DNA from 2 places in the Roseibium sp. QJM3NY_11 genome. Region 2 is predicted to be linked to the other one. Evidence: riboswitches for the same ligand, from Rfam matches in the RefSeq annotation. Region 2 holds a riboswitch; the other holds the start of a gene.

Region 1 (15,751 bases), 1.8 Mb from region 2:
GAAGGTCCAGTGGGCGCCGTCCTCCTGTCCCGAATGGGACATGATGGCACCGCGATAGGCGACATCCAGGAGGCGGGTGACATTCTGGGTGCGCTCGTTGTAGCGCGACATCCAGAACAGAGAGGAGGCGGTTCTTCCGAGCATCTAGAGCCTGTCGTGGTTGGGTTGAAGCATTCTGCCGGAGACGCATGCGCTCAAGGCCGGAGGATCTGGCAACGGCCTGACCGGCCACACGGCGACGGGATCACTCCCTGCGACCGGGCCTGACCGGCCTGGGGAACGCTTCAGTCTCGTCATGATACCCTCCCGTTCTCAGTCCTCGAGGACCCAGGTGTCCTTGGTGCCGCCGCCCTGGCTGGAATTGACGACCAGGGAGCCTTTCTTCAAGGCGACCCGTGTCAGGCCGCCCGGCGTGATGCGCACCTGGTCGCCGATGAGGACAAACGGCCTCAGGTCGACATGGCGGGGCGCCACTCCGGAGGCCACGTGTGTCGGGCAGGCGGACAGTGCCAGCGTCGGCTGCGCGATGTAGTTGGACGGGTTGGACTGCAGGACCTTCCTGAATTCGGCGATTTCACGTTTGGAGGCGGTCGGGCCGATCAGCATGCCGTAGCCGCCGGAGCCGTGCACTTCCTTGACGACAATGTCCGCCAGATTGTCCAGCACGTAGGCGAGATCGTCTTCGCGCGAGCAGTTCCAGGTCGGGACGTTGTTCAAGATGGGCTTCTGGCCGGTGTAGAATTCGATGATGTCCGGCACATAGGCGTAGATCGCCTTGTCGTCGGCAATGCCGGTGCCCGGAGCGTTACAGATGGTCACGTTTCCGGCCCGGTAGGCGTCGAACAGGCCCGGGACACCGAGCATGCTGCCAGGATTGAAGGTGAGGGGATCGAGAAACGCATCGTCGATGCGCCGGTAGATCACGTCGACCCGCTTCGGCTTGCGCGTCGTGCGCATGTAGACATGACCGGCGTCGACGAACAGGTCGCGGCCTTCGACCAGCTCGACACCCATAGAATCGGCCAGAAAGGCGTGCTCGAAATAGGCCGAATTGTAGATGCCCGGGGTCAGCACGACGATGGTCTGACTGGACTTTGACGGATCCGGCGCAACACTCTCCAGGGTCTGCAGCAGGTTTTCGGGATAATATTCCACCGGAGCGACATGGTGGCTCTGGAAGAGCTCCGGGAACAGCCGCATCATGATTTCCCGGTTTTCCATCATGTAGGAAACACCGGACGGTGTGCGCGTGTTGTCCTCCAGAACGTAGAACTCGTTTTCCGAAACGCGGACCAGGTCGGTGCCGATAATATGGGCATATACCTTGCGCGCCGGTGTGAAGCCGGCCATCTCGGGCAGGAACGCTTCGTTCTGCAGGATGAGATCGGCCGGGATCCGGCCGGCCTTCAGGATTTCCTGGCGGTGATAGATGTCATGAAGGAAGGCATTGAGGGCGCGCACGCGCTGGTCGATGCCGGCGGACAGGCGGCGCCACTCGGCAGCGGATATGACACGCGGGATCGGATCGAAGGGGATAAGACGTTCGGTGGCATCCTCGGCGCCATAGACCGCAAAGGTGATGCCCAGCCTCTTGAAGATCGTTTCAGCGTCCCTGCTCTTGCGGGACAGGAAATTCGCGGGTTTTTCCTCGAGCCAGTTCGCAAGCCTGGCATAGGCTTGCCGCGGCGCTCCGGTCTCGTCGAGCATTTCGTTGAAGAACGTGCGTTCGTCCGACATGGCCTCCCCTTCGTCAATGCTACCTTCTTGAGCAATGATGGCAAATTTCTGAAAGGTGTCAAAGAACAATGTCGCGGCGGCGGTGCCTTCAAGTTAGGCAAAAAACTGGCAGCCGCCAAAAAACGGGACGCGGCGTCAATTTTCGCGGCCTCTCGGGTCTCGTCCCTGTGTCGGCGGGGGCGGCGTTTTCCCGCCCGAGGCGCCCGGATGCCGGTAGAACGGCCTGAGAAAACTCAAATCCGTGGCCGGTGGCACCGCTGGTCGGGAGCGGTGTCAGTGGCCAGCGGACAGGGATGCGCGAGCGTCCTTACCCGGCGCCCGGCCTCGGGTGTTCCGCAGGCTTCCCCGCTTCCATAGGCCCTTGTGCTGACTATCCTGTAAAAGGCGGCCATGATACGGCATGATGACAGCGAGTTTGGCAGTTTTGGGAGGACCGGATGAAAGAAGTTCTGGCCGAATTGGAACAGCGCCGGGAGACGGCGCGCCTGGGCGGCGGGCAGCGCCGGATCGACGCGCAGCACGCCAAGGGCAAGCTCACGGCGCGCGAGCGGATCGAAATCCTGCTGGACGAGGGCTCCTTCGAGGAGTTCGACATGTTCAAGCAGCACCGCTGCACCGATTTCGGCATGGAAGAACAGCACATCCCGGGAGACGGTGTGGTCACCGGCTGGGGCACGGTCAACGGCCGGACGGTGTATGTGTTCTCCAAGGACTTCACCGTTTTTGGCGGGTCGCTGTCACAGACCCATGCGGAAAAGATCACCAAGCTGCAGGACATGGCCTTGCAGAACCGTGCCCCGATCATCGGTCTGTTCGATGCCGGCGGTGCCCGCATCCAGGAAGGTGTGGCGGCGCTGGGCGGCTATGGCGAGGTGTTCCAGCGCAATGTGCTGGCTTCCGGCGTGATCCCGCAGATCTCCCTGATCATGGGACCCTGCGCGGGCGGCGATGTCTATTCTCCGGCCATGACCGATTTCATCTTCATGGTCCGGGACACGTCCTACATGTTCGTGACCGGCCCGGATGTCGTGAAGACGGTGACCAATGAAACCGTGACCGCCGAAGAACTGGGCGGTGCCTCGATCCACACGACCAAGTCCTCCATCGCCGACGGTGCGTTCGACAACGATGTGGAAGCCCTTCAGGAGATGCGCCGGCTGATCGATTTTCTGCCGATGAACAATCAGTCGGATCTCCCGGAGCTGACCCACTTCGATGATCCGGACCGGATCGACACCAGCCTCGACACTCTCATTCCGGATAATCCGAACAAGCCTTACGACATGAAGGAACTTGTCCTGAAGACGGTCGATGAAGGCGATTTCTATGAAATCCAGGGCAGTTTTGCCGGAAACATCCTGACCGGGTTCGGCCGGATGGAAGGCCGGACCGTCGGCATCATCGCCAATCAGCCGATGGTGCTTGCCGGGGTTCTGGATTCGGATGCGAGCCGCAAGGCCGCCCGTTTCGTCCGTTTCTGCGACTGTTTTTCCATCCCGCTGGTGACTTTTGTCGATGTTCCCGGCTTTCTGCCGGGCACGTCCCAGGAATATGGCGGCCTGATCAAGCATGGCGCCAAGCTTCTGTTCGCCTATGCGGAGGCAACCGTGCCGAAGATCACCGTGATCACGCGCAAGGCCTATGGTGGCGCGTACGATGTGATGAGTTCAAAGCACATTCGCGGCGACATCAACTATGCCTGGCCGAGCGCGGAAATCGCCGTGATGGGGGCCAAGGGCGCCGTTGAAATCCTTTACCGCTCGGAACTGGGCGACAAGGACAAGATCGCCGAGCGCACCCGGGAATACGAGGACCGGTTCGCCAATCCGTTCGTGGCCGCGGAGCGCGGCTACATCGATGATGTCATCCGGCCGCATTCGACGCGGCGCCGTGTTGCCAAGGCTCTGGCGCTGCTGCGATCGAAGAAGGCCGAAATGCCGTGGAAAAAACACGACAATATTCCGCTTTAGGATACGGGCCCGTGCAGGTGTGACCGGAGCGGAAGACGGCCGGGCGGATGCGCCCTGCCGGCGGCGTCAATTCCAGCGTCTGAAGGGGCCGCGCTCGAACAGGGGTTCCCTGCATTCGAAGGCAACCGGGCATTTGGGATGATCCCGGGTCGGTCCGAACTGGGTGAACAGGACCTGGTTGCGGTCGCAATAGCTGCGGTTCGAGACAAACATGGAATAGGTGTGCCGGCCGGTGGTGAACACAACGGCGCCGTGCTGGCGGACCAGGTTCTGGGCCTGTCCGCAGGTCATCTGGCGAAGATCCGGCCGGGCCTGTGCTGCCGTGGACATGCCGAGCCCTGCAAGGACGAGCGCCGTTGCAAGCAAGTGGTTCTTCCGCATTTCTGCCTCCTGAGGGTCCGAAGTCACCCGGCCGCCGGCACCTGTACGCGCACGGCTCCTGCGACTTCCTCTGGTTCTTGTACCAATGAGTGTGGATTATGACCCGGGGAGGCGGGCTGAAATGTGACCCTGAGCACGGATGGGCCGATTGCGCGTTCTACCGGGTGTTCCGGGACAGTTGGCTGGCGCAGACGGAGTGCGGTGTCGCCTTCTGGATGCCGCGGAGGGAAAAACCCGCATATCGCTTGTCGTCGAACAGAACCATGACTCTCGGGGCGGAACGCATCTGGTGCCAGAAATAGGTCAGGTTGTCAGGGCAGGAGGCGCAGGTGTTGTGGATGTATCCGTCGTGACCGACCTTGAACTTGATGAGCTTGCGGTTCAGTTCCACCCGAACAACGGTATCCGGGGCCGGCAACCGGCCGTTGATGTCGATCCCGATAAGAGCCGCCTTGATATCGTGGCTGGGCGGACACCAGATGGCAAACCGGGCACCGTCCTTGTTTTCGGTCCAGTAACGCTCATAGCCATGCGCGGTATCGCTGCGCCAGATGCCTGCCTCGGCAGCACCGGCAGGCGATGCGTCAATCATCAGGCAGACACCCAGTAGAAAAATAATCCGATTCATCAGACCCGTCCAAATAATCATTGGAAAAATTACATAGGCTGCCTAAGGAATCCTTAAGAAACAAGGTGTTCCACTGAAGGGGATAATTTGTGCGGTGGGCATTGAATTTGAGGCGCTGATCAGCTGTTCGGCTGTTTCTTCTGCCAGTCGGTCGGGCAGACCGGCCCCGGCAGGATCTCCGGCGCGCCTTTCAGCGAGAAACCGGCATAGCGCTGGTCATAGAACTTGACGGCCATGGAGTGGGCGGCGCGCATACGGTGCCAGATGTAGCCGAAACTGTCGGAACACGTGGCGCAGCCGGTGTCGATATAGCCCTGATTGTTGACGGGAAGTTCAAGAATTTCCCTGTCCAGAACCAGCTTGATCCGGGTGTTGGGCGCCGGAGTCTTGCCGTCTATCAGGATATGAAAAAGCGTGCCGTTGACCTTGCGCTCAGGGTGACACCAGACAACGAAACTCGCTCCGGAACTGTTGGTGGTCCAGTAGCGTGTAAAGCCGTTGACCTCGCCACTGTTCCACTTGCCGGCACTAGCAGCGAGTGCTGCGGGCGATAACAGCATACTGGCGAGAAGGGCGCCTGCAACGCGTCTGATCATCTGAATTCCTCGTTTGCACAAGTAATTACTGCAATAAGTTTATTAATATTCGGATAAATTACAATCTTGTCACCGCTCCCGGAACCGGCTCTTCGGCAGGCTCCGCAAAAACACGTCTCGCCCTTTGGATAAGTTGCGTGCCGATCTGGCGCGGCCTACAACTTTTAAAACAGGCCAGTCGGGTGGAAATTCATGTTTTCGAAAATTCTTGTCGCCAACCGGGGTGAGATCGCGTGCCGGGTTATCAAGACCGCGCGCCGTATGGGCATCCGCACGGTTGCTGTCTATTCCGATGCGGACCGCGATGCGCTGCATGTGGAAATGGCGGACGAAGCGGTGCATATCGGGCCGGCGGCGGCGGCGGAGTCCTATCTCGTCGCCGACAAGATCATCGCGGCCTGCAAGCAGACCGGGGCCGAGGCGGTCCATCCGGGCTACGGGTTCCTGTCGGAACGCGCGAGCTTTCCGGCCGCTCTGGCAAAGGAGGGTATCGTCTGGATCGGTCCCAATCCGCGCGCCATCGAAGCCATGGGCGACAAGATCGAATCCAAGAAGTTCGCCAACGAGGCCAGTGTCAGCACTGTCCCGGGTTATCTCGGCGTGATCGAGTCGGCGGACCAGGCGGTCGAGATCGCCGCGGATATCGGCTACCCGGTGATGATCAAGGCGTCGGCCGGCGGTGGCGGCAAGGGCATGCGCGTTGCCTGGAACGCCGAAGAGGTTCGCGACGGCTACGTCCGCTCGAAATCGGAGGCCGCGTCGTCCTTCGGCGACGATCGGGTCTTCATCGAAAAGTTCATTGAAAATCCGCGCCACATCGAAATTCAGGTTCTGGGCGACAAGCACGGCAATGCAATCTATCTGGGCGAACGGGAATGCTCGATCCAGCGCCGCAACCAGAAGGTCATCGAAGAGGCGCCGTCGCCGCTGCTCGACGAGGACACCCGCCGGATGATGGGCGAACAGGCGGTCGCCCTGGCAAAAGCCGTTGATTACGACAGCGCCGGAACGGTCGAATTCGTTTCCGGTCAGGACAAGAGTTTCTTCTTCCTCGAGATGAACACGCGCCTGCAGGTCGAACACCCGGTGACCGAACTGATAACCGGGGTGGATCTTGTGGAACAGATGATCCGGTCCGCGGCGGGCGAGGCGCTCCAGATCAGGCAGGACGATGTGAAGCTGAACGGCTGGTCGGTGGAAAGCCGGATCTATGCCGAAGATCCCTACCGCAATTTCCTGCCGTCGATCGGACGGCTGGTGCGCTATCGGCCACCGGAGGAATCGGCCAGCGACGGCGTGACGATCCGCAACGACACGGGTGTCGTCGAGGGGTCGGAGATTTCCATGTTCTACGATCCGATGATCGCCAAGCTGGTCACGCATGCACCGACCCGCGCAGAGGCGATCGATGCGATGAGTTCTGCGCTGGACGCGTTCTACGTCGACGGTATCCAGCACAACGTGCCGTTCCTGACGGCGCTGATGAACCATCCGCGCTGGCGCTCCGGACAATTGTCCACCAGTTTCATCGCCGATGAATATCCCGATGGGTTTGCACCGGCGCAGCCGGACGCGGCCGCCTATTCTGTCCTGGCGGCGGTGACGCTGTCGATGGGCGCGCTGGAGCGCGAGCGGCTGGATCATCTGCCCGGACGGCTGAGGCCGCATTCGGGCGCCATCCGCGAGGACTGGGTGATCAAGCTGGACAAGACCTACGTGCCGATCCGCCTGGCTGCCGGCTATCCCGCCACACCCGTGGAAATGGACGTAGCGATCGGCGATGGACCTGTCGTGACCGTCGAGGCCGACTGGGCGCCGGGGGATCCCCTGTGGTCCGGAACGATCGGAAACCGGCAGGTCACGGTTCAGGTGCGGCCCGTGCGCGGTGGCTACCGTCTCGACTGGCAGGGTTATTCGGTGATCGCGAAAGTCATGACCCCGCGCATTGCCGAGCTTGACCAGCTCATGCCGGAAAAACTTCCCCCCGACACATCGAAGCTGCTGCTGTGTCCGATGCCGGGCCTTGTGGTTTCGATCGCCGTCGCGGAAGGGCAGGAAGTGAAGGCAGGCGAGCAGCTTGCGGTGGTGGAAGCCATGAAGATGGAAAACGTCTTGCGCGCCGAACGGGACTGCACGGTGACGGCCATCAAGGCGGCCCCCGGCGACAGTCTTGCCGTGGATGCGGTGATCATGGAATTTTCCTGAGCCCGGCAGCCCTCCGTTTGCTGCAGCCTGGGCGATCAAAAGCCGGCGCCCTCAGGGGCGCCGGGCAGCCGGTCCCTGCCGGGCTGGCCAAAGTATGTTCCATCCGGGCCGATCGTGTCTGCCGTCAACACGGGGTTTCAGGGGCTTGCGACTTCTCGCGGGTTCTGTTTGAGTTCGGCCGCTGATTGATCCGGGCGGGGCGTGCATGGCTGTTGATAGCGAAAATCTGGTCACAGAAGACAAGCAGACCGCGGTTCTGGTCAACCTGATCTGGATGCTGCTGTTCGCGGTTCTGGTGATGCTGACCCAGATCGGTTCCTTGTCCACGGAGGTCCTGGACTGGGACGAGAGCACCTTTGCCCTGATGGCGCAGAGTGTAGCGCGCGGACATCTGCCATTTGTCGAGTTGTTCGATCTGAAACCACCGGTCCTGTTCCTGGCCCTCGGTGGCTGGATGAGCGTTTTCGGTGACACTCTGTGGTCCCTCAGGGCGTTCGGAGATGCCAGCCTGATCGTGATCTGCTGTTTCACGTTTCTGACCGCCAGCCGGTCTGCCGGCGCTTTCAGCGCCGGGCTCGGAACATTGTTTCTGGTCAGCCTGAGTGCGTCCGGATTTGCCCAGCACACACAGACCGAGCATCTGGCGATGGCATTTCTCATGCCGGCCGTTTACCTGGCCTCTTCCCCGTCGCTTACGCCCGCGCGTCTTGCCGCCGCGGGATTGCTGGTGTCCCTCGCGGTCCTGACCCGAAGCAATCTCGGTCTGGTTGCCGTGACACTGGGGATCTATCTCCTGATCGTGCTGCGCGGCCAGGGGATGCGTGGCGCTGCGGGAAGAGTGTCGTCTTATATCGTGGGCGGTATGGTGCCTGTCGTGTTGCTGGTCGGCGTTTACGCCGCGCAGGGCGAACTGGCCACCTTGAAGCTGGCGATGATTGATGCGCCGATCTCCTATGCGTCGCGGGAAGACGGCTCCATCATGAACACCTTGAGCGCGCACGCGGTCTACTGGGGCGGCAGGATCCTGCACGAACCGCTGGTGTTCGCGAGTGCGACGCTTGTTCTTGCCGGGGCGTTTGTCGTGTTGGCAATTCAACTGCCGGGGCGTTCGGGCAGAACGTTCCTGCTGGGTGAGCGCACCGTGTTGGCAACGGGTTTCGTCCTGATCGCGGTCTTGCTGTCCATCATTTTGGGAGGCGCCGCCTATTCCCACTACTGGAACCAGGTCTTTCCGCTGCTGGCTGTCCTCGTTGCCTGCGGGATCTCGCGGGCCACGGGATCCCGTATTGCGCACGGAGCGGGTGTTGCGGGCGTTCTTGTCATGGTCGCGGGGGCACTGGCGATCACGCTGCCATCGGCAATCGGCGTGTTCGAGAATCGTGGCAGATTGCAGGATGCCCATTTTGTCCAGAAAGCTGCGCGGGTCATTCTTGCCTCGGACATCGCCGACAAGCGGGTCTGGGCGATGAACTATCAAATCGTGCACATGTATCTGAATTCCGTTCCGCTTTCGCGGGCGCTCACCCATCCGGCGAATATCAACCCGGACAGTTCGGTCTACAGGCCCCTGGCCGATGCGGGCTATGTGTCCGGTGACGAAGTCGGCCGGCTGATGGACCTGAAGCCGGCGTTCATTGTCGCAAAAGACATGCCGCCCTGGTATTTTTCGGAAACGACCGGCGCGCGTGTTGGAAGCTGGATTGAAGAGAACTACTCCGTCTACCGGCAGCTTGGTGACCTGGTGATCTATCTCCACAAGGACCATGCCGGATAGGCTCTTGGCAAGATGTTGTTTCGAAAGGTGAATTTTGACCAGCCCAACACTGCTCTTTGATCTCGACGGGACGTTGACCGATCCGTTCGAGGGGATCGTCCGCTCCATCCAGTATGCTCTGGAGAAGATGGGAAGCCTGGTGCCGGCCGCGGAAGATCTGCGCTGGTGCATCGGGCCGCCCTTGTGGGACAGCTTCGAGGTTCTCCTTGGAACAGACGAGCGGACCGAACTCGACCGGGCGGTTGCCTTCTACCGTGAGCGGTACACGGTGACGGGCCTTTTCGAGAATGGGCTCATCGACGGTATCGTGGACTGTCTCGCAGCGCTGCGCGATGCAGGCGCGACGCTTCATGTGTGTACGTCCAAACCGCATGTCTACGCCGGCAAGATCGTGGCGCATTTCGGTCTGTCGCCGTATTTCGGCAAGGTCTACGGCTCCGAGCTGGACGGTACACGGTCGGCGAAGGCGGAGCTGATCGGCCATATCCTGCGGCAGGAGGGAATCAGGCCGTCGGAAACGGTCATGATCGGCGATCGCAAGCATGATCTCATCGGCGCCAACGCCAATGACGTTGCCGGAGTCGGGGTCCTGTGGGGCTATGGCAGCCGGGAGGAACTGGAGGCGGAAAGACCGATATTGATTGCCGAAAGGCCCGAGCAGATTTCAGCGATACTGAAAATTTAGGCCTGTCAGCGTTGCAAAGGCGCCGGCCAACGCGTAAACAGCGCTGAGGGAACAGTTCTCGGGGCGGGGTGAAACTCCCCACCGGCGGTATCAGGGAGACCTGGAGCCCGCGAGCGCCTGGCGGCAGCACCTATCTATGCGCTGTCAGGGTCAGCAGATCCGGTGAGAGGCCGGAGCCGACGGTTGGTGTGATTTCGACACTCGGGATCCACCTGAAAGTCCGGATGAGAGAGAACTTGGCCGCAAGCCCCAGCCGGGGCGGTGCGGGCGCGTGTCTGTTGAGACTGTTCTGATGGACTATGGAACGGATCACACAGAAGGGCATGCCATGCCGGACAGTTCCCGGAAATCACTTCTTGCCGCGCTGGCCATGGTCGGGGCGGGGGCCTGTTTCGCACTGGTCAACGGCGCCCTCCAGGGCGCGACGATGCAACTTGGCGTCCCGTCGACATCGGCCGCCTTCTGGCAATATGCGCTGGGCCTGCTGGTGGCCTTGCCCTTAGTCCTGCGGCGCGGGCCGGGGGCGTTGAAGACGCGGCAACCCGGATGGCATCTCCTGCGCGCCGGTTTCGCCGTGATCGGCATCCAGCTCTGGGTCGCGGGTCTGGCCCAAGTCGAGATCTGGCAGGCGATCGCATTGGTGATGACGTCGCCGTTCTTCGTCATTCTCGGCGCCAAGCTGTTTTTCGGCGAGCGGGTCAGCGTGGTCCGCTGGCTGGCGACGCTTGCCGGCTTTTCGGGCGGAATGATCATTCTGGAGCCCTGGACGGACAGTTTCAGCCTGGCGGCCCTTCTGCCCGTCGGAGCGGCGGCGTTCTGGGCGGGGACCTCGCTGGTCACCAAGAAGCTCACCCGGACCGAGCATGCCGATACCATCACGGTCTACCTGCTGCTTCTGCTGACACCGGTCAACGCTCTGCTGGCGCTGGGCGAGGGCGGCATCGTGCCCTCCGGCGCGGCTCTCTGGCTCCTGGTCGGCGCCGGCGTCCTGACGGTGCTTGCCAACTACCTGCTGACGCTCGCCTATCAGAAGGCGGATGCCACCTTCGTGCAGCCCTTCGACCATCTGAAGCTGCCGCTCAACATCGCCGTCGGGTTCTTCGCCTTCGGATTCGCCCCGGCCGGCGCCTTCTGGCCGGGCGCGCTGGTGATCGTCGGCGCGTCGCTGCTGGTGATGCTGGACGAACAGAAGCGCATGGCGCGGGCAAACGCCCTAGCCACCCGGTCCGAAGCGCACTAATCTTTGCCGCAGCGGCTGACAGGAGTGCTTCATGACGGCGGACACATTGACCGTTCACGTACTGATAGAGGGCCGGGTGCAGGGTGTCGGCTACAGGGCCTGGTGCGCGGACCAGGCGGTGGCGCGCGCGCTTTCCGGCTGGGTCCGGAACCATGCGTCCGGCGCCGTCGAAGCCGTCTTTTCGGGGCCGTCGGACACGGTGGTGGACATGCTGGATGTGCTCTGGCAGGGACCGTCGCTGGCCCGCGTCAGCCTTGTCAGGGATCTGGAGCCGGTCGATCCCGTCGACAGCGGCTTCGAGATCTGCGCAACAGTCTGACAAACCTGCCGGAATGCCCGTGACCATTCGCCTCTTCCTGTATCAATTTCGAAGTTCGATGTTGAGTTGTCACGGAAATATCGCAATGATCTGATCTCTCAAATGGAGCAATCGGAGCGGTCCGCTCGCTCCGCCGGAATAACCCAGGGAGATTTTCTGTGAAGATTGCGATACTTGGCGGTGACGGTTTTGTCGGCTGGCCCACATCCTTGCACCTGTCCGATCAGGGACACGAAGTCCATATCGTCGACAATCTGAGCCGGCGGTGGATCGACGCCGAACTCGGCGTGCAGTCTCTTACGCCCATGGACTCCATCCAGGAACGCACCCGCATCTGGAAACAGGAAACCGGCAACACGATTCGCTTCCAGCTGATTGACATCGCCAGGGACTACGAGGTCTTCAAGGCGTGGTTGGGAGAAACCCGGCCGGACGCGATCATCCATTTTGCGGAACAGCGCGCAGCTCCCTATTCGATGAAATCGGATCACCACAAGAACTACACGGTCAACAACAACGTCAGCGCCACACACCATCTGCTCAACGCGATGGTGGAGCTGGACCTCGATGCCCATCTCGTGCACCTCGGCACCATGGGCGTCTATGGCTATTCCAGCGTCGGTGCGGCGATCCCGGAAGGGTATCTGTCCGTCGACGTGGAGACGCTCAGCGGGGACAAGGCCAGCCAGGACATTCTCTATCCTGCCAATCCGGGCTCGATCTATCACATGACCAAATGCCTGGATCAGCTCCTGTTCCAGTTTTACGCCAAGAATGACGGGCTGCGGATCACCGATCTGCATCAGGGCATCGTCTGGGGCACGCATACGCAGCAGACCCAGCGCCACAAGCAGCTCATCAACCGGTTTGACTACGATGGCGATTACGGCACCGTGCTGAACCGATTCCTCATCCAGGCGGCCATCGGCTATCCGCTGACGGTGCACGGCACAGGCGGACAGACACGGGCGTTCATTCACATCCAGGATTCGGTGCGCTGCATCGAGCTTGCGCTCAAGAACGCGCCCGTACGGGGCGACAAGGTCAAGGTGTTCAACCAGATGACCGAAACCCACCGCGTCCGCGACCTCGCGGAAATGATCTCGCGTCTCACCGGCGCCAAGGTGGCTCATTTGCCGAACCCGCGCAAAGAAGCCGCGGAAAACGATCTGGTGGTCGAGAACAAGCAGTTCCTGGAGCTGGGTCTCAACCCGATCACGCTGGAGGAAGGGCTGCTGAGCGAGGTGGTCGATGTCGCCAAGACCTATTCCTACCGCGTCGACCGCAGCCGCGTCCCGGCGGTATCTGCCTGGACGAAGCAGATCGGGGAAGAGATCGAGCGGGATCCGGAACATCCCAGGCTCAAGTCGGTCTCCTGAGGACGGAAGATGCAGGATGCTCCCCGGTTTGACCGCGCCCCGGGCGCCAGAACCGCCTATGTCACGCTGGTGACCAACCGCGATTACGTGCTCGGTGCGTCCGCCTTGCTGCGTTCGCTCCGGCGGACCGGCACGGCGGCGGATCTGGTGGTCCTGGTCACTCCGGGCGTCGAGGACGCCGATCTGTCGGTGCTGCAGGAGTTCGATCCGTGCTTGGGGCGGTGTGACCGGTTGCCGACGTCGGAGGCCTTCAACGAACGCCACGAACGTGGCCGGCTGCACACGGCGGCGCCGTTCGCCAAGGGCGGCAAGCCGGTGTTTCACACGCCGCTGGACAATTTCGTGAAACTGCGTCTCTGGCAGCTCGACGCGTATGACAAGGTCGTCTTCATCGACGCGGACGCGCTGGTTCTGAAGACCTGCGACAAGCTGTTCGACTATCCGGAATTCTGCGCGGCGCCGAATGTCTATGAAGGCCTGCAGGACTTCCATCGCATGAACAGCGGTGTCTTCACCGCCCGTCCGAGCCAGGCGACCTATGCGGCCATGCTCGAGCGCCTCGACCGGCCGGAGGCCTTCTGGCGGCGGACGGACCAGACTTTTCTGGAAAGCTGGTTTCCGGAGTGGCATGGCCTGCCGGTGTTCTACAACATGCTGCAATATGTCTGGTTCAACCTGCCTGACCTATGGGACTGGAACCGGATCCACATCCTGCATTACCAGTACGAAAAACCCTGGCAGGACGGCCACGACAAATCGGAGCGGCTGCGGCCCCTGATCGACCTCTGGCAGGCCTTTGCCACCGGAACCGGTATCCCGGAGGATATTGCCGGACTTCCAGGTCCGCGGGAATGGGCCGACCGAAAGGTGTCGTGAATGCATGTCCTCCTGACAGGCGCGAGCGGCGATATCGGACGGTTCGTCATGCGCAAGCTGCTGGCGGACGGATGCAGGGTGACGGCTCTGGGCCGGCGCCCGGTCGATGACCCTTCAGTTGCGTTCAGCGGGTTTGATCTGGCTGATCCGGTGCCGAACCTGCCGGCAGCCGACGCATTGGTGCATTGCGCGCTGCTGCACGAACCGGGCAGGTTTCGCGGCGGGGAGGGCTCGGATCCCGAAACGTTTCAGAGCGTGAATGTGGACGGGTCCCGGCGGCTGTTCGAGGCCGCCAGAAGGGCCGGTTGCCGGCAAGCAGTGTTTTTATCCAGCCGGGCGGTCTATGGCGATCACCGCAGCGGCGAAATCCTGCTGGAAACGGACGAACCCCTGCCGGATTCGCTTTACGGCGAGGTGAAACTGGCCGGCGAACGGGCTCTGCAAGCGCTTTGCGGCGTCAGCTTTCGAGGCAGTGTGCTGCGCGCGACCGGAGTTTACGGGGTCCCGCCCGGAAGGGCCGGGCACAAATGGTCGGATCTTTTCGAGACTTTCAGGCGGGGAGAAGCTGTACCGCCGCGGATCGGCACGGAAGTCCATGGCGACGATCTTGCCGGAGCCGTTGCCCTGATGCTGCGGCAGGACCTGAAGGCGAGCAGTCCCTTCGGGATCTTCAACGTGTCCGACCTGCTCCTGGACCGGCACGAATTGCTGCGGCTCTATTCAAAAACCATCGGCCTGGACCGGGCTCTGCCGGTGCCGGGGGACGGCGCACCGGGTGTCATGGCGATCGACAGGCTCAGGACACTTGGCTGGTCGCCGGGAGGTCCGGGACGCTTGCAGGCATTTCTGCGTTCCCAGTCCTGATGGCCCAGTCCTGATGGCCCAGTCCTGATGGCCCAGTCCTGATGGCCCAGTCCTGATCGCCCAATCCTGAAAGTACGGCCTGAGTGCAGGGCGCGCGGTCCCACTGGTGGAGGGGCGGAAGTGTCAGGCGTCCGCTGTCGGACCGAAGATCTTTTCGAATTCCGCGCGCAGAACGCTGTCGTTTTCCGCCATGGTCACCGGGATGCCGAGATCGACCAGACTGGTGACGCCATGGTCGGTGACGCCGCATGGAACGATGCCGGAAAAATGCTCCAGCTCGGGTTCGACATTGAAACTGATGCCGTGGAACGTGACCCACTTGCGCAGCCGGATACCGATGGCGGCAATCTTGTCTTCGTGGTCGGCACCGCGATCCGGGCGCCGGACCCACACGCCGACCCTGTCCTCGCGACGTTCACCGCGCAGATGATACTGCCACAGCGTGCCGATCAGCCAGGCTTCGAGCGCGGACACGAAGGCGCGCACATCGGGCTGGCGCCGCTTCAGGTCGAGCATGACATAGGCGACCCGCTGGCCGGGGCCATGATAGGTGTGCTGTCCGCCGCGCCCCGCGCGATAGACCGGGAACCTGTCCGGAGCCACCAGATCGCTGTCCTGCGCGCTGGTTCCGGCGGTATAAAGCGGGGGATGCTCCAGCAGCCAGATCTGTTCGCCGGCGTCGCCGGCAATGATTCTCTGGACCCGGTCGTCCATCTCCCGAAGCGCGGTCTCGTAATCGACCGGATCGTCCGAAATCCGCCATTCCACCGGCGGAGAGCCGGATTCAGGCAGAAAACTCAGGGAAAGGGCGTCTCTTTCAGCGGGTGACATGTGGATGACACTCTATTGTTTTTTGAGCTGGCTTGCCGTGCCGTGATATGGTTAAGCGCTGGCGGGTGTTCGCCCTATTTAAGGATCAAGGCGTCAGATGACCACCTTCGATGAGATCAATGTCGATATTTCCGTCGTGCTTGGCGAGAACGAGATGCCCGTTCACCAGCTGTTGCGCATGGGGCGTGGTGCCGTGATCGACCTGGACGTTTCCGAGGATGATGACGTCAAGGTCTACGCCAACAACACCCTGGTGGCCAAGGGGC
Region 2 (15,751 bases):
TCGAACGATGCCAGGAACGTCAGAAAGGCCGCCGAGCCGATGGCCGGGCCGAGGAACGGCAGGAGGATCTTGCGGAAGGCCTGGCCGGGCGTGGCGCCGAGATCGAGCGCGGCCTCGGTCAGGATCGGATCGAACCTCTGCAGCCGTGCCAGGAACACCAGCATGGCATAGGCGGATACGAAGGTGACCTGTCCGGCCAGGGTCAGGAACATGCCGCTGAAAAAGAACGACCCGTATTCCGCCCCGACACTGCGCCCGAGCGCGCCCCAGAAGACGATGGTCGAAATTCCCAGAACCACGCCGGGTATCAGGATCGGCGTGATCAGCACCGTATAGAGCACCGCCCGCAGCCGGGAGCTGAGCTCCGACAGGGCCAGCGCGCCGGCAAGACCGATCGGCACCGCAATGGCCACGACGCTGACGGCGATCACCAGGCTGTTCAGCAGCCCGCTCATGAGCCGGTCGTTGGCGAACAGGACACCGAACCATTCCGTGGTGAAACACTCCCACGGGGTGATCCTCGGGAAAGACGAGGAGTTGAACGCCGTGATCACCATGATGATCAGCGGACCGAACAGGAAAGAGAAGAAAAGCAGGGAGAACCCTGCCGCGACGCCGCCGCCGCCCGCACCCCGGTTCATCGGCCGATCTCCCCGATGGATACCTTGAACACCCGCATCAGCATCATCACGAAGGAGATGCAGACGATGAGCAGGATGACCGCATAGGCCGACCCGCGCTGCCAGTTGGCGCTCTCGTTGAACCACTGGTAGATGAGCTGGGTGAACCACAGGCTGGACGGCCCGCCCAGGATCTGCGGTGCGGCCAGAGCGCCCGCCGTCAGCATGAAGACCATGGTCGCGCCGGAGGCGATGCCCGGCTTGGCCACCGGCAGCACCACCCGCCAATGTACCCGCCACCAGCTCGCGCCCATGTCACGCGCCGCTTCGATCTGGTTCCGGTCCAGCGCTTCCACGGCGTTGAAGATCGGAAACACCATCAGCAGGATGTAGGCATAGGTCAGCCCGGAATAGAGCGCCACATCCGCCCGGATGAAGTCGACTGGCTGGTCCCAAAGGCCCATCGACATGCCGACGCCGTTGATCAGGCCGGTGGCGCCGAACAGCACGCGGAAGGCGAAGGCGCGCAGGATCTCGTTGACCCAGAAGGGCACGATCAGGCCGATCACCATCATTCGTGCCGCGACACCGGTGGCCGAATGGGCCAGGATGAATGCGATCGGATAGCACAAGAGGATGTCGATGCAGGTGACGAACACCGCCGCGACCAGCGTCCTGACCAGAATGCCGATATCGAGCGTGTTCACCGTGCCGTCATTGCCCTGGAAGAAATAGGCGTAGTTCTCCAGCGTATAGACATCCTGTGGCCCGCCGACATCCGCGGCGGGCAGGTTGAACCGGAACGAATAATCGAGCATCGCGATCTGGGGCAGGACGATCAGGAAGATCACCCAGATCAGGACGGCGACACCGACAAAGGCGGCCGCACCAAGACCGTGCTTGCCGGCGATTTCCTTCATGGCGGTCTGCAGGGCCCGCATCCCTATGCCCCCGCCAGATCGCCATGCGGCAGCACGATGGCCTGGTCGGGTTCGAAACCGATCGGCACCGCCGCTCCCGAAATCGATCCGGCTGTGCCGCCGAGATTGACCCGGGACAGGCGCAGCGGAACACCGTTCGCCTCCAGGAACATCTGCCGTGCGTTGCCCTCGAACTCTTCCTTGACCCAGTTGGCGGTCACGGAATTCGACAGGCCGTCGCCGACGCTCAGTTGCTCCGGCCGGATGAACAGGATGCAGTCGTCGCCGGCCTTGTACTGGCGCCCGCCGGCGGCGCGTCCCTGCAGGCGCCCGAGCGGCGTTTCGACCGATACAAGCGCGTCCGCCTGGGACGCCACCTTGCCTTGGATCGCGTTGGATTCGCCCACGAAGGAGGCCACGAATGCGGTCTTGGGGCGGTTGTAGATCGTCTCCGGCGGATCGACCTGTTCGATGACCCCGGCATTCATCACCGCGACCCGGTCGGACATGGTCAGGGCTTCGCCCTGGTCATGTGTGATGTAGATGAAGGTCAGCCCGACCTGCTGCTGGATGGTGCGCAGTTCCGTACGCATGTGATGCCGCAGTTTCAGGTCGAGGGCGGACAGGGGTTCGTCGAGCAGAAGAATGTCGGGTTCCACTGCCAGGGCGCGGGCAATCGCGACGCGCTGACGCTGCCCACCGGACAACTCGTGGACTTTCTTGTCGCCGACACCGGGCAGCGCAATCATCTCCAGAAGCTCTTCGGCCCGCTTGCGGCGGTCCTTGCGGCCGATACCGCGCACTTCCAGCGGGAAGGCGATGTTGTCGGCAACGCTCATCAGCGGAAACAGCGCCAGGTTCTGGAAAATCAGCGCCGTCGGGCGCTTGTTGGGGCCGATGCCCTTCATGTCCTGGCCGCCGATCAGGACCCGGCCTTCGGTCGGATCGCTGAAGCCCGAAATGCAGCGCAGCAAGGTTGTCTTGCCGCATCCCGACGGGCCGAGAAAGGAGAAGAACTCCCCGCCCTTGATCACGAGATGGGCGTTGTCGACCGCCGTATAGGCGCCGAAGCGTATGGAAACGTGATCCAGTACAATATCTTTTGTGGCCATGACGCTGTCGGGGACGCTCTCGGAAAGACGGCTGAACGGAACGGACAAAACGGGCGCCCCGATGCCGGACGGAACTGCGTCCGGCATCAGGTAGCCGTTCGTCCGGATGTGTCAGGCGGACAGGAACTTGTTGGTGTATTCGGTCCGCTTTTCCGAGTACCAGGGCGCCTCGGCGGGCCAGGCGTTCAGATTGCCCAGCGCTTCTCCCGGATAGGCATCGGCGAAGTTCTTGGCGTAGATTTCACCGCCGAACTCCGCAGCGCCGACCACAGGCGAATTGTAGCCGTGGGTCGCGATCGCCTCGCCAGCCAGCTTGGCGTCATAGGCCGCCTCGATGAAGGCGTAGATCTGCTCGATGTTCTTGGCGCCGGTCGGCATGGCCAGACCGTCGACCCAGGCCATGGCCCCTTCTTTCGGCGCCCGGTACATGACCGGTTCACCCGCCGTCTTGAGCGCCAGCGGCGGACCGTCCCAGGTCTGACCGACGACGACGCCTTCGTTCAGAAGACCGTTCTTCTGGGTGTCGGCATCGTTCCAGATCAGCTTGATGTTCGGCTTCTTGGCGATGGCGGCGTCGACGACCTTTGTCCAGACCTCGTCCATCTTTTCCGGGCTTTCATAGGCTGCCCACATGGACCCGGCATCGAGTTCGCCGCGTCCTTCCAGACCGAGGCCCAGGCCCAGCAGCATGGAGTGGCCACGGCCCATGGTCTTGCCCGCGTTGGCCTCGTCCCAGACGTCGTAGTAGCTCGGGAATTCACCCGCCGGCACGAAGGCGTCGGTGCGCCACGCGATGCCTTCCGTGCCCCAGATATGCGGCAGCCAGAAAACGCCCTTGCCGTCGAAATTCCAGTGGGTCTCACCGAGTGCCATGGAAGGGTTGACCTTGTCGATGTCGACCTTGGACATGTCGAACGGCTGCAGCAGGCCAAGCTCCGCCCAGAGCAGATTGCGGTTCACGGTCGGGGAGACGATGTCGAAGCCTTCGCCGCTTGTGGCCTTCAGCTTGTTGATGATTTCCTCGTTGGAGCCGATGCCGGTGAAGTTGATCTTGATCCCGGTCTTGTCGGTGAAGCCGCTGACGAAGCTCTCCGGCAGATAGTCCGACCACATCATGATGTTGATTTCGCCGGACGAGGCCAGCACGCTGGAACTGACGATCGCGGGCATGGACAGCCCCGCGCCGGCCGCGGCCGCGCTCTTCAGGAAATCACGCCGCGTGGTGCGTGGACCCTTTTTGAAATTCATTGTGACATCCCCTTGCCTGCTGGTCTTGCAAAACTGTTCATCGCTCTGGCGCGGAGCAGGCCGCTTTTTTCGTATGGGTCGCATTGCCCATGACGATCCTGCGCCGCGTTGACCCGAAGACTATTGCGGTGCAACATCCCGCCTTAGAGCCAGAGGATGCAAACTATGGTGCCAGGGCATGCCAGGGGGTTTGCCAGGTGCGCAATCAAGGCCAAAACTGTCGCCGCGACTTCCGGTGGGTCCCGGCGGCACCCCTTTCGGCATTGCGGAAATTCAGATGCTTACAAGCTATTTCGACACACCTTTCGATCCGAACCGGCGCCTGCAGCACCAGATCCAGGAACGGCTGATCGAGGCGATCCTCGACGGCATCTGGCCCCTGCATGAGCCACTGCCGGCAACGCGCGTGTTTTCAAGGCAGATCAACGTGTCGCGCAATACGGTCGCCATCGTCTATGAGCGGCTGGTGGAAGACGGCTATCTGAAGTCGGTCAGCCGGCGCGGTTACTTCATCAACGAGCGTCACGTGCGCGAACAACTGAACATCCGCGTCGACGATCATGCCAAGGAAATCCTTCCCCGATCCGAGCATCCCTTCGACCCGGACGCGCTTTTCGTCTGCCGCTACTCGGACCAGGAGAACATTCTCAAACCGGCCGACTGGCAGTCCTTCGAGTATCCCTTCATCTTTGGCCAGCTCGCGCCCGACAAGACCTCCGTCGCGCGCTGGCGCGATTGCATCCGTCTGGCCGGAACCGCCCAGCACGCCCCCACCTGGATCGGCGACCTGGTCGACCGGGACGATCCGATGCTGGTCGACCAGATCATCCGGCGGATGCTGCCGCAGCGCGGGTTCCGGGCGGATCCCGACGAGATCCTGATCACGGTCGGAGCGCAGAACGCGCTGTTCATGGCGGCCCATCTGTTCTGCCGTCCCGGCGTCCGGGTGGATATCGAGGAACCTGGCTATGTGGATGCCCGCAACATATTCCAGGCGCTCGGCGCGCGCATCAGGTCCCACCGGGTGGACTCCAACGGCATGCGTGTCGGCGACGAGCTGGCAGGCGCGCGGCTGGTCTATGTCACGCCGGGGCACCAGTCGCCGACCAATGTCACCATGTCCATGGAGCGGCGTCTGAGGTTGCTGGCCCAGGCGGAAACCCAGGACTTCATCATCCTGGAAGACGACTATGAGCATGAGCTAAATTTCGTCGGCGCCCAGAAACCGTCCCTGCGCAGTTTCGACCGGACCGGCCGGGTCATTCATGTCGCCAGCCTTTCGAAGGCGCTGTTTCCCGGCCTGCGTCTGGGTTTCATCGCGGCGGACCGGCGCATTGTCAGGGAACTCAGGGCCTTGCGGCGGCTGATGTACCGGCACCCCTCCGCGCTCGACCAGCGCGCGATGGCGATCTTTCTCTCCGAGGGCCACTACGATTCCCACATCCGCCGTCAGAGGAAAATCCTGTCGCAGAAGTGGAAGAAGATCTTCAGGCTGATCGAAACACATCTGCCCGCCTGCGAGGCAACCGTCACCACAGGCGGCTCCGGCGTCTGGATCAGGCTTCCCGAAGAAACCCGCGCCATGGACCTGCAGGCATTGGCCGCCGAACACGGCATCCTGATCGAAGCCGGCGACATCCACTATCTTTCACCGGAAAAGCCCCGCAACCGCATCCGTCTCGGCTTCGGCGCCATCGCCGAGGAAAAGATGGAACCGGGCATCCGCCTGCTCGGCGAGCTGCTGGCAAGCTGCACGCGGCGGTAACATCCCAGTGCCGTCCCGGACGCAGCGCAGCGAAGATCCGGGACCTCATCACACGGTACAGCCTACGCGGTGGGCGAAGAGGTCCCGGCTCAGGGCCGGGACGGCATTGGTGGCAACGGCGGCGGGCGTGGCTACAGCTCCGCCCTGCCCAGAACGTTCTGAAGCATGTCGACCATCTTCGACAGGTCCTCTTCCTGCGTCGTCAGGGCGGGGGCGAAGATCAGGGCGTCGCCGGTCGCCTTGACGTGCAGGCCCTCGTCGAACAGCCGCCGCTGGACGATGGATCCCTTGGCCCCGGGCGCTTCGCCCGGCGTGAGCTGGATGCCGGCCATCATGCCGTAGCCGCGCAGATCGGAGACGTGGGGAAGGTTGCGCAGGCTGAAGACGCTGTCGAGAAAGGTCGCCGACAGGCTGGCGGCCCGTTCGAACAGGCCTTCGGACTTGTAGATGCCGAGGGTTGCCAGCGCTGCTGCGCAGGCAACCGGGTGGGCGGAATAGGTGTAGCCGTGCATCAGTTCCGGCCGGTCGGCGGTGATGGACTCGATCACGGCCTCCTGGATTTCGGTTTTCACGGCAACGGCGCTCATCGGGATGGCGCCGTTGGTCAGAGCCTTCGCCATGGTCATGACATCTGGCGTCACGCCGAATTCCTGGGCGGCAAAGGCTGAACCCGTGCGGCCGAACCCGGTGATGACCTCGTCGAACACCAGGAGAATGCCGTATTTGTCGGCAATTTCCCGCAGGCGCTGCAGATAGCCTATGGGCGGCACGATGGTGCCGATGGACCCGGCGATGGGTTCGACGAAGACCGCCGCGATGGTCTCGCCCCCATAGGTCTTGCAGATCTCTTCAAGGTCATCGGCCAGATAAGCGCCGTCTTCCGGCTGGCCCCTCGTGAACCGCTGGTCCTCATTCCAGGTGTGACGCATGTGAACCACGTCGCAGGTCACACCGGAAAAGTCGCGCCGGTTGCCGACCATCCCCGCCAGCGACGTGCCGCCGAGGTTGACGCCGTGATAGGCCCAGGACCGCGAGACGAAACGTGTGCGCTGGGGCTCGCCCCTGGCCTTGTGGTAGGCAAGGCAGATCTTGATGGCGCTGTCGACCGCCTCGGAGCCGGAAGAGGCGAAGAAGATCCGGTCAAGCCCTTCGGGCAGGATCTCGCTCAGGGCTTCCGCCAGCTTGAAGGAGACCGGGGCGGCGCGCTGAAAATGCGGCGTGTAATCCAGTTCCTGAAGCTGTTTGTAGACCGCTTCGGCGATTTCCCTGCGTCCGTGACCGGCCGCGCAGGTGAACAGGCCCGATGACCCGTCCAGCACTTCCCGGCCGTCCGGTGTCCAGTAGCGCACGCCCTCCGCCCGTTCGAACATTTGCGGCTCTTCGTGGAACAGCCGGTTGTTGGTGAACGGCATCCAGTGATGGTCCATGTTGATCGGCATATGGGTCATGGTGCGGGTCCTCAAGATCGAAACGGTCCGATCACTCCTAGGACCAGACGTGACGCGTCCTTAGAGCCAGCGCTCGCATTCGTAAGGGCCAGGGACGCCGGTGTCCCGATTGGCCATTGTGCCGGCGCGCCATGTTCGTATGGTCCGGTCATTACGAACGCTGAAGGCAAACTCAGAAAGGCAGGCCCATGACCGGCACAATCCTCATCACCGGAACCACATCGGGTTTCGGCCAGGCAACGGCCCGTCTGTTTGCCAAAAACGGCTGGAAGGTCGTGGGCACCGGCCGGCGGGCGGACCGGCTGGAAAAGCTGGGGGAAGAGCTTGGCGGCGCCTTTTGCCCGGTGGTTTTCGACATCATGGACGAGGCGGCAACCAGAAATGCTCTTGCCGGCCTGCCGGAAGCGTTTCAGGACATCGACGTTCTGGTGAACAATGCCGGACTTGCCCTAGGCACCGCGTCGGCTCCGGACACGAAGCTGTCCGACTGGAAGACCATGATCGATACCAATATCACCGGCCTGGTCACGATCACCGATCTGCTGCTGCCCAGGCTCATCGAGCGCAAGGGCATGATCGTCAACATTTCCTCCATCGCCGCCAACTGGCCCTATCCGGGCGGCAATGTCTATGCCGGCACCAAGGCCTTTCTGCGCCAGTTTTCACTCGGATTGCGCTCGGACCTTCATGGCAAGGGCGTCCGGGTGACCTCGATCGAACCGGGCTTGTGCGAAAGCGAATTCACGCTGGTGCGTACCGGCGGCAACACGGAAAGCTACGATGCGCTTTACGAAGGCGCCAACGCGATCCAGCCAGAAGACATTGCAAACACCGTCCACTGGATCGCCACCCAGCCTTCCCATCTCAACATCAACTCCCTGGAAATCATGCCGGTCAGCCAGTCCTGGGCCGGCTGGCAAATCGCCCGCGAGCGCTGATCCGCCATTGCGGCACGGGGATGCAAATGGTGGAGTGGCAGGGAACCATGACAAGGCCCGACACATGACCCGTCCTCCCGCTCTGCAATCGTTTCTGGACGCTGCCGTTGGCGTGCTCGGCGGGGCCTTGAGCGATCCTGCCCGGATGTCCGCCGGAGGAAATCGACCTCGCGCTGTCGGACGGTGCGTTCCGTCACGGCGAGGACGACTGGGTGGAACCGGGCGCCGGTGGGACGTTTCACAATCCGCCGCGGATCCGGCACACCATGCAATCACGTGCGGACCCGCTGCTGGCCTTGTGGTTTCTGCTCGACCGCGATGTGAGCGCCGGCTGAAAGTCAGATCCCCTTGCTGGCGACGGCAGTCGGACGCACGCCGCGGAACAGCAACGGCAGCCGGTCAGGCGACGGCGCGTGTGGGTATCCGCGGCAAGGCCGCATGGACGCCGGCCACCTGAACAGCAGCATCCGCCGCCTCCCGGCCCTTCTTCAGAAAATGCGCGTGATAGAAATCCTGATGGTCCTCCGACGGCTGGAAGTGATGCGGGGTCAGGGACACCGACAGGATCGGCACACCGGTTTTCAAACCGGCGTTCATCAGCCCCTCGACCACCGTCTGGGCCACGAAATCATGCCGGTAGATGCCGCCGTCGACCACGAGAGCACACGCCGCGATCGCGTCATATGTTCCGGTCTCGGCAAGTTTCTGCGCGAGCAACGGCATTTCGAAGGCGCCGGGCACATCGAACACGGCCACATCGGCGTCGGCGCCGAGTTCCGCGAGACGCTCCTTGAAACCGGCAAGAGCCTGATCGACGATATCCGCATGCCAACCGGCCTTGATAAATGCAAATCTGGGGGATTTTGTCACAGTTCCGGATCCTTTTTACCTGACAAGATCCCAGAGCAGAACAATCCTCGGCCGAAACCAAACTGTCCAATTCTCTTCCATCCGGACTATGACCGTCGGCCCCGGAATTTCACCGGATCTGCTGACCCATCCAAAAGCCGGATCTTCCGATCCATTTTAAGGAATGGCGCTCGCGGGCTATCACCGCCGGTGGGGACTTTCACCCCGCCCTGAGAACACATTGCAGCTAGTCGCATGGTCCCGAAATGTCAACGGCGGCGTCACCCGAACGCAGTGGCCGGCTGGTCATCGGACGTTCCCGAATCACACGCCCCCTCGGCGGCCGCCATGGACCGTTCCGCCAACACCTCCCCAACGGCGATGAGAACAGGGCCCGCCGTTCGCAGTCCGTCCACGCCCTCGCCCAGACCCGCCAGGGGCCCGGCCCAGGACGCCGCATCGGATCGCGATATGTTGGTCATGGCACGCACGGGAGTGTCCGGATGGCGGCCTTCCCGGATCAGCCGCTCACTGATGCGCGCGGCCATGCGGCCGGCCATGTAGAAGACGGTTGTCGTCGCCGGGTCCGTCAGGCCCTTCCAGTCGACCGTGTCCGGCAAATCTCCGTTTCTGGAGTGGCCCGTGACAAAGCGCACGCTCTGGGCGTGATCCCGGTGGGTGAGCGAAATGCCGAGTGCGGCCGCCATGGCCGAGGCCGCAGTGATGCCGGGGACGACCGAAGCCGGGATGCCTTCCTGGCGAAGCCTTTCCAGCTCCTCGCCCGCGCGGCCGAAGATCATCGGATCGCCGGACTTGAGCCTGACAACATTCTTGCCCCGGCGCGCAAGCGAAACCATCAGGTCGTTGATGTCTTCCTGCCGGCAGCTTTCCCGGCCGCCACGCTTGCCGACGAGCATGCGTTTGGCCTCCCTGCGGGCCAGTTCCAGGACCGCGTCGTCGACAAGATCGTCGAACAGGATCACATCGGCGCCCTGCAAGGCCCTGACGGCCTTCAATGTCAGATATTCCGCATCCCCGGGGCCGGCGCCGACGAGCGTCACCCGTCCCCCCGCCGAGCCGGAACCGGCCTCGATCCGCGGGAGCAGGTCCCTGGCCCGGTCTTCCTCCGGCGCCGCTTCGCCGGAAAAGGCCAGGTCGGTGAAGCTTTCCCAGAACCGGCGCCGCTCAAGACCTGCGGAAAGGTTGGTCATGACCCGTTGACGGATCCTGCCCGCGAGCTTCGCCCAGTCCTGCAGGCTCGCCGGCAGAAGCGTTTCGATGCGGCGGCGGATGGCCTGCCCGAGAATGGGCGCGACACCGCTTGTCGAAATGCCGATCACCACGGGCGACCGGTTGACGATGGAGCCGAACTGAAACTGGCAATAGGGCGGATTGTCGATGACGTTGACGGGAACGCCGGCCGCCCCGGCCGCGCAGTGAAACGCCCTCGCCTCGCCATCGCTTGCCGCGTCCGCCACCGCCAGGGCCGCTCCCTGAAGACAGTCCGCGCTCCAGGGTCGGGCATGATGGGTGTAATGCCGCCCGTCCGTTGCCGACGCGATCAGGTCCTGGAAGGCAGGGGTCGGGTTTTCGGCGTAGACATGAACCTGCGCCCCGCTCGCGGCAAGCAGCTCCGCCTTCCAGCAGGCCGCATCCGTTCCTCCCGCGACGACGATCCTTCGCCCTTGCAATGGAAAGAAGAGCGGCAGACTGGCAAGGGTCTCGATGGGAGCCGCGCGGCGGCGCGCGCCGACCTCAACCGGCTTTCGCGATGTCGGCATCTTCGGCCACCTCCTGGTTGAGTGTATCGATCAGCATGCGGATTTCCGAACGGCAGGAGCCGCAATTGGTGCCGGCCTTCAGACAGCTCCCGACCGCCTGGACACTGTCCGCCCCCGCCTGGACGGCGTCCGCGATCTGGTTGGCGCCGACCTGGAAGCACGAACAGACGATCGCGCCGGGGTCGGGCCTGTCGGATGGTGCGCGTCCAGCCAGCACCCGGTGGCGCAGGCCCGGCTGACCAGCGGCTTCCGCCAGCAGGCCACAGGCCCAGCCGCGCGAGACGGCAACCGGTTCCGCGCCGAGATAGATGAGCGCCTGCAGTGTGTTCTCCTGCCAGACGGCCACACGAAGTTGGCCGCTCGCCGCATCGTGAAACCGGAGCGCTTCTCCGGTATCGCCGGCAAGACGTGTGGCCAGGTCCTCGAAATCAGGCGCGCCGCTGCCCGCCAGTTCCAGACGGTAACCACCCTCCACCCTGGCAATCGCCCAATAGTCGGCCGGGATGTCCCGGGGTCTTTGCCTCAGGATGGCGAAACCGTGCCAGGTCATGGCCGACCTTTTCACGGACACCGGTGTGAATTTCGAGCCCGGCTGGCCCGAAACCGGATCGGTGCGGGGCGCCACAACCGTGTCGATGCGCGCGGAGGCGGCGAACTGGTCGGTCCAGTGCATCGGCACGAAGACCGTGCCTTTCCGCACCCGTTCCGTCAGTTGCGCGCGGAGCGTAACCTTTCCGAACGGGCTTTTGACCTCGACCAGATCGGCTGCGGAAATGCCCAGCGGCGCGGCATCCTCCGGGTGAATTTCGGCAAAGGGTTCGGCGATGTGGGAGGCCAGCCGCGCGGTCATGCCGGTGCGGGTCATTGTGTGCCACTGGTCTCGGATCCGGCCGGTGTTCAGGGTGAAGGGATAGGTCCGCCCGTGCTTTTCGGGAGCCCTGAATTCAACCGGCACCAGATTGGCCTTGCGATCGGCCGTGAAAAAGCCGCCGGAGGCGAAGAACCGCGTCTCCTCGCTGCCGCCCTTTTGCGTCTGCGGCCACTGAACCGGCGGCTGTGCGTCATAGTCGTCTTCGGAGATGTCCGCGAGGCCGCCGAGATCGAAGTCACGACAGCCATCGTTGCCGACGGCGGACAACGCGGCGTGTTCGCGGAAGATCTGCGCCGGCCCCCGATAGGCAAAAGCCTCCGCGAAGCCCATGCGCCTGGCGACATCCGCAAGCTGCCACCAGTCCGGGCGGGCGTCTCCCGGCAGGTCCATGAACCGTCTTTGCCGTGAGATCCGCCGCTCGGAATTGGTCACCGTGCCGTCCTTCTCGCCCCAGGCGGCGGCCGGCAGGAGCACATCCGCGAACGGCACCGTGTCCGCAGCACGCGTCACCTCGGAAACGGCTACAAAGGGGCAGGTTTTCAGCGCAGCGGCCACATCATCCGCGTCCGGAAGGCTGTCCACCGGGCTGGTCGCCATGATCCAGAGGGCCTTGATCCGGCCGGCCTTCACCGCCTTGAAGAGGTCCACGGCCTTCAGTCCGGGCGTTTCCGCCATGTCCGGGCTGTTCCAGAAGTCCTGGACAAGGGTGCGGTGGCCGGGATTGTCGATTTCCATGTGGGCGGCCAGCATGTTGGCCAGCCCGCCGACCTCGCGCCCGCCCATCGCATTGGGTTGCCCCGTGACCGAGAACGGCCCCATGCCCGGTTTGCCGATCCGGCCGGTGGCCAGATGGGTATTGATGATCGCGTTGACCTTGTCCGTTCCCACAACCGACTGGTTCACGCCCTGACTGTAGACCGTGACCGTTTTCGGGGTCCGGGCGACCATCGTGTAGAAAAGCGCGACATCCTGCGGCGGGAGCCCGGTCTCGGCGGCAATGCGCTTGACGTCACATGGCCCGGCTGCTGCGAGCGCCAGGTCCAGTCCCCGGGTGTGGTTTGCAAGATATGTGTGGTCGAGTGCGTCCGTTTCCGCCAGAAAGGCCAGCAGTCCGTTGAAGAGCGCAACATCCGTATCCGGCGCCAGGGCGAGATGGAGATCGGCAAGCGCGCAGGTCGCCGTTTCGCGCGGGTCGATGACCACGATGTGCATCGCCGGATTGGCCGCACGGGCAGTTTCGAGGCGCTGAAACAGGACCGGATGGCACCAGGCAAGGTTGGACCCGACCAGAACCACCAGATCCGCCAGTTCCAGGTCCTCGTAAGTGCCCGGCACCGTGTCAGCGCCGAAGGCACGGCGGTGGCCTGCGACGGAGGACGCCATGCACAGTCTGGAGTTCGTGTCGATATTGGCCGAGCCGATAAAGCCCTTCATCAGCTTGTTGGCGACGTAATAGTCCTCGGTCAGGATCTGGCCGGAAACGTAGAACGCGACGCTGTCGGGACCATGGTCCCGGATCGCGGTGGTGAACTTGTCCGCGACCAGGTCGAGCGCTTCGTCCCAGCCCGCACGCCTGCCTGCGATTTCCGGGTGGAGAAGCCGGTCTTCCAGAGAAAGCGTTTCGCCAAGGGCAGACCCCTTGGAGCAAAGCCGGCCGTAGTTGGCCGGATGCTCAGGGTCACCTGCAACGCTCACGGATCCGTCGCCGTGCCGGGTGGCGATCACGCCGCATCCGACACCGCAATAGGGACAGCAGGTCCGGGTGGTCGTGTTGTTTTCTGTCATGCCTTCCATCCCCGGGCCTGCCTTACCACGCGTTGTAGGCGAGATACTTGCCGGACATCTCGACCTTCACCCGGTCGCCCTTCGGGTTCTCGACACGTGTCACCGACATGTCGAAATCAATCGCCGACATGATCCCGTCGCCAAACTTTTCGTGGATCAGCGCCTTGATGGTCGGGCCGTAAACGCCGACGATCTCGTAAAGACGGTAGATGCATGGATCGGTCGGAATGGCCTGTTCCCAGATCTTGGTCGGACTTTCCTGGAGCAGAAGCGCTGCTTCCTGGGGCAGTCCGAGCACTTCGGTGATCGCCCCGGCCTTGTCCTGCGGCATCGCGTTCATGCCCATGGCCGCGGAGTGGGTCCAGACCGGCGACATGCCGATTTTCGCTGCGATGCCTTCCCAGGTGAGGCCTGCCTGGCGTTTCGCCGACAGGATCATTGCAGTGACGTCTTCACGGGTCAGAGCGGACATGGGACCTCCTATTCCTATGGATTGCTGAAAAGCTGGATGAAAAGCGCGGCGCACAATACTGCGAGGAAGACAGACACGATCTGCCAGAATCGCACCGGATCGCGTTCGGCCAACGGTACGAATTCCTCCGACCGGAAGGCGGGATTGGGACGGCGCAGATCTTCCAGGAAGGCGCTCATTGCCTCGTATCGCTTGCCCGGAGCGGGACTGACCGCACGACACAAGGCATGGTCGACCCAGTCCGGCACCCTCCCGGTGAGCGCGGCCGCGCTGCGATACCGCAGCCTTGCCTGGGCTTTTTCGCTGTTCGCCCGGGTGACGCCGGCGCCAAAGGGCAGCTTGCCGGTGAGCATTTCATAAGCGATGACACCCAGCGAGAAGAGGTCGCTCCGCCTGGTGCCGAGATAGCCCAGAAAGAGTTCCGGCGCCGTGTACTGATGGGTTCCGAGAATTTCGGCCCTGTCCAGCGCGGGGGCGGCTTCCATGACACCGGCGATGCGGACCGAGCCGAAATCGATGATCTTCACGGTACCGGCTGTGTCGATCATGATGTTCTCGGGCCTGAGGTCCTGATGCACCATTTCCTGGCGGTGGAAGGCCCTCAAGCCCCTGGCGATCTGCTCAAGCAGACCCCGCACCGTTTCCAGATCGGGATGCGGGTTGTCCAGCATCCACTGCCGCAGGGTCTGACCCTCGACATACTCGGTTGCGACAAACAGGGATTGTCTGTCCTGCGGCAGCTCCGCCGCCTTGAGCACATGCGGCGAGGACATCCGGCGGGCGATCCATTCCTCCAGAGCAAAGCGGCGAAGGTAGTCCTCGTCGCCGCGCAGATCCATGGACGGCAATTTCAGCGCCACGAGCGCACCGCGGGCCTCGTCCCGCGCCAGGTAAATGTGGCTGCGGCTGGACGCATGCAGAGACCGCAGCAGGCGGAAGCCCTCGAAATATCCCGGCACGTGCGGCAGGCTGGCGGGGGGCAGGTTTTCTTCCTCCGCGAGCATTCCGGCGGCGTCCGCATCGGGCAGACCGGCAACCCGTACGATCTGGACCGTGAGATTGTCCGTGCTGCCGGCTTCCAGCGCGAGACGGCCGATCGCCTCCGCCGCCGCGTTCAGGGCGGACGCTCCGGTGATGGCGCCGGTTATGGCGCCTGCGATGGTTCCCGGCGACAGGACCTCATGGATGCCGTCGGTGGTCAGCACAAAGATGTCGCCGGTCTTCAGGTTCTCCGCCCGATAGTCGAATTCGACCATTGCCGCCAGACCCAGGGCCCGGCCAAGGACAGTCTCGCCCGAGGAAACCTGAACCGTGTGATCCTGCGTCAACTGCTCCAGGCCATGCCCGGACAGGCGCCAGATCCGGCTGTCACCCGCATTGAAGAGATGCGCCTCGCGCCCCTTCAGGACAAGCGCGGAGAACGTGCAGACGTGCCCGCGATCCGGGGTGAGCGCCTGTCTTGTCTGGCTGAACAGCCAGGAGTTCGTCGCGCGGATCACGCGGCTTGCGGCGGTCTTCACCGACCAGGCATCCGACGTGCAGTAATAGTCCGTCAGGAACGACTTGACGGCGGTCTCCGCGGCGACACGCGCAAGAGGACTGGAGGAAATACCGTCGGCGATCGCGACCGCGATCCCCTTGTGCACCAGCGCCTGCCCCGCGGGCACGAGCAGACCGTGAAAGTCCTGATTGTCAGGCTTTGCGCCGGCGGCCGAATACTGGCCGGTCTCGACGTTCAAGGTTGCATGCGGGGCTTGCATCAGCACGGTGGACTTCCTTCGGAAGGGGAGATCCCGCCGCCGGCGCGGCGGGGTCCCGTTCTGCCAATCGGCCTGTTATTCGGCGGGAGTTGCCGCCGGGGCCGTCTCGAGGCCGGCATTGCGTTTCGGTGAGGTCTTGTAGTGGGTGGCGTAGATCATTCCGCCCACGAAGGTCAGACCGC

The links. Region 2 has a riboswitch for FMN ahead of AC0VX3_RS21120 (6,7-dimethyl-8-ribityllumazine synthase). Riboswitches for the same ligand answer to the same signal wherever they lie in the genome.
Region 1: linked by a shared signal. The riboswitch ahead of AC0VX3_RS13160 (DMT family transporter) and the one ahead of AC0VX3_RS21120 (6,7-dimethyl-8-ribityllumazine synthase) in region 2 are both predicted to bind FMN.

Annotation. Positions count from the first base shown of each region.
Region 1 covers NZ_CM149660.1:2,827,421-2,843,171, forward strand. The annotation lists gene AC0VX3_RS13115 (alpha-E domain-containing protein) at 1-144, opposite strand, end outside; gene AC0VX3_RS13120 (circularly permuted type 2 ATP-grasp protein) at 313-1,737, opposite strand; gene AC0VX3_RS13125 (acyl-CoA carboxylase subunit beta) at 2,175-3,707, shown strand; gene AC0VX3_RS13130 (hypothetical protein) at 3,774-4,088, opposite strand; gene AC0VX3_RS13135 (hypothetical protein) at 4,246-4,716, opposite strand; gene AC0VX3_RS13140 (hypothetical protein) at 4,836-5,312, opposite strand; gene AC0VX3_RS13145 (acetyl-CoA carboxylase biotin carboxylase subunit) at 5,505-7,517, shown strand; gene AC0VX3_RS13150 (hypothetical protein) at 7,723-9,291, shown strand; gene AC0VX3_RS13155 (HAD family hydrolase) at 9,326-9,976, shown strand; FMN riboswitch at 10,027-10,216, shown strand; gene AC0VX3_RS13160 (DMT family transporter) at 10,269-11,216, shown strand; gene AC0VX3_RS13165 (acylphosphatase) at 11,248-11,535, shown strand; gene AC0VX3_RS13170 (NAD-dependent epimerase/dehydratase family protein) at 11,694-12,914, shown strand; gene AC0VX3_RS13175 (glycosyltransferase) at 12,924-13,790, shown strand; gene AC0VX3_RS13180 (NAD-dependent epimerase/dehydratase family protein) at 13,791-14,654, shown strand; gene lipB (lipoyl(octanoyl) transferase LipB) at 14,778-15,485, opposite strand; gene AC0VX3_RS13190 (FliM/FliN family flagellar motor switch protein) at 15,583-15,751, shown strand, end outside.
Region 2 covers NZ_CM149660.1:4,582,247-4,597,997, forward strand. The annotation lists gene AC0VX3_RS21080 (ABC transporter permease) at 1-641, opposite strand, end outside; gene AC0VX3_RS21085 (ABC transporter permease) at 638-1,561, opposite strand; gene AC0VX3_RS21090 (ABC transporter ATP-binding protein) at 1,564-2,652, opposite strand; gene AC0VX3_RS21095 (extracellular solute-binding protein) at 2,764-3,900, opposite strand; gene AC0VX3_RS21100 (aminotransferase-like domain-containing protein) at 4,178-5,665, shown strand; gene aptA (omega-aminotransferase AptA) at 5,797-7,113, opposite strand; gene AC0VX3_RS21110 (SDR family NAD(P)-dependent oxidoreductase) at 7,302-8,051, shown strand; gene AC0VX3_RS21115 (dimethylsulfonioproprionate lyase family protein) at 8,225-8,386, shown strand; gene AC0VX3_RS21120 (6,7-dimethyl-8-ribityllumazine synthase) at 8,451-8,921, opposite strand; FMN riboswitch at 8,987-9,142, opposite strand; gene cysG (siroheme synthase CysG) at 9,182-10,681, opposite strand; gene AC0VX3_RS21130 (nitrate reductase) at 10,656-13,337, opposite strand; gene cynS (cyanase) at 13,360-13,809, opposite strand; gene AC0VX3_RS21140 (bifunctional protein-serine/threonine kinase/phosphatase) at 13,824-15,569, opposite strand; gene AC0VX3_RS21145 (formate/nitrite transporter family protein) at 15,645-15,751, opposite strand, start outside.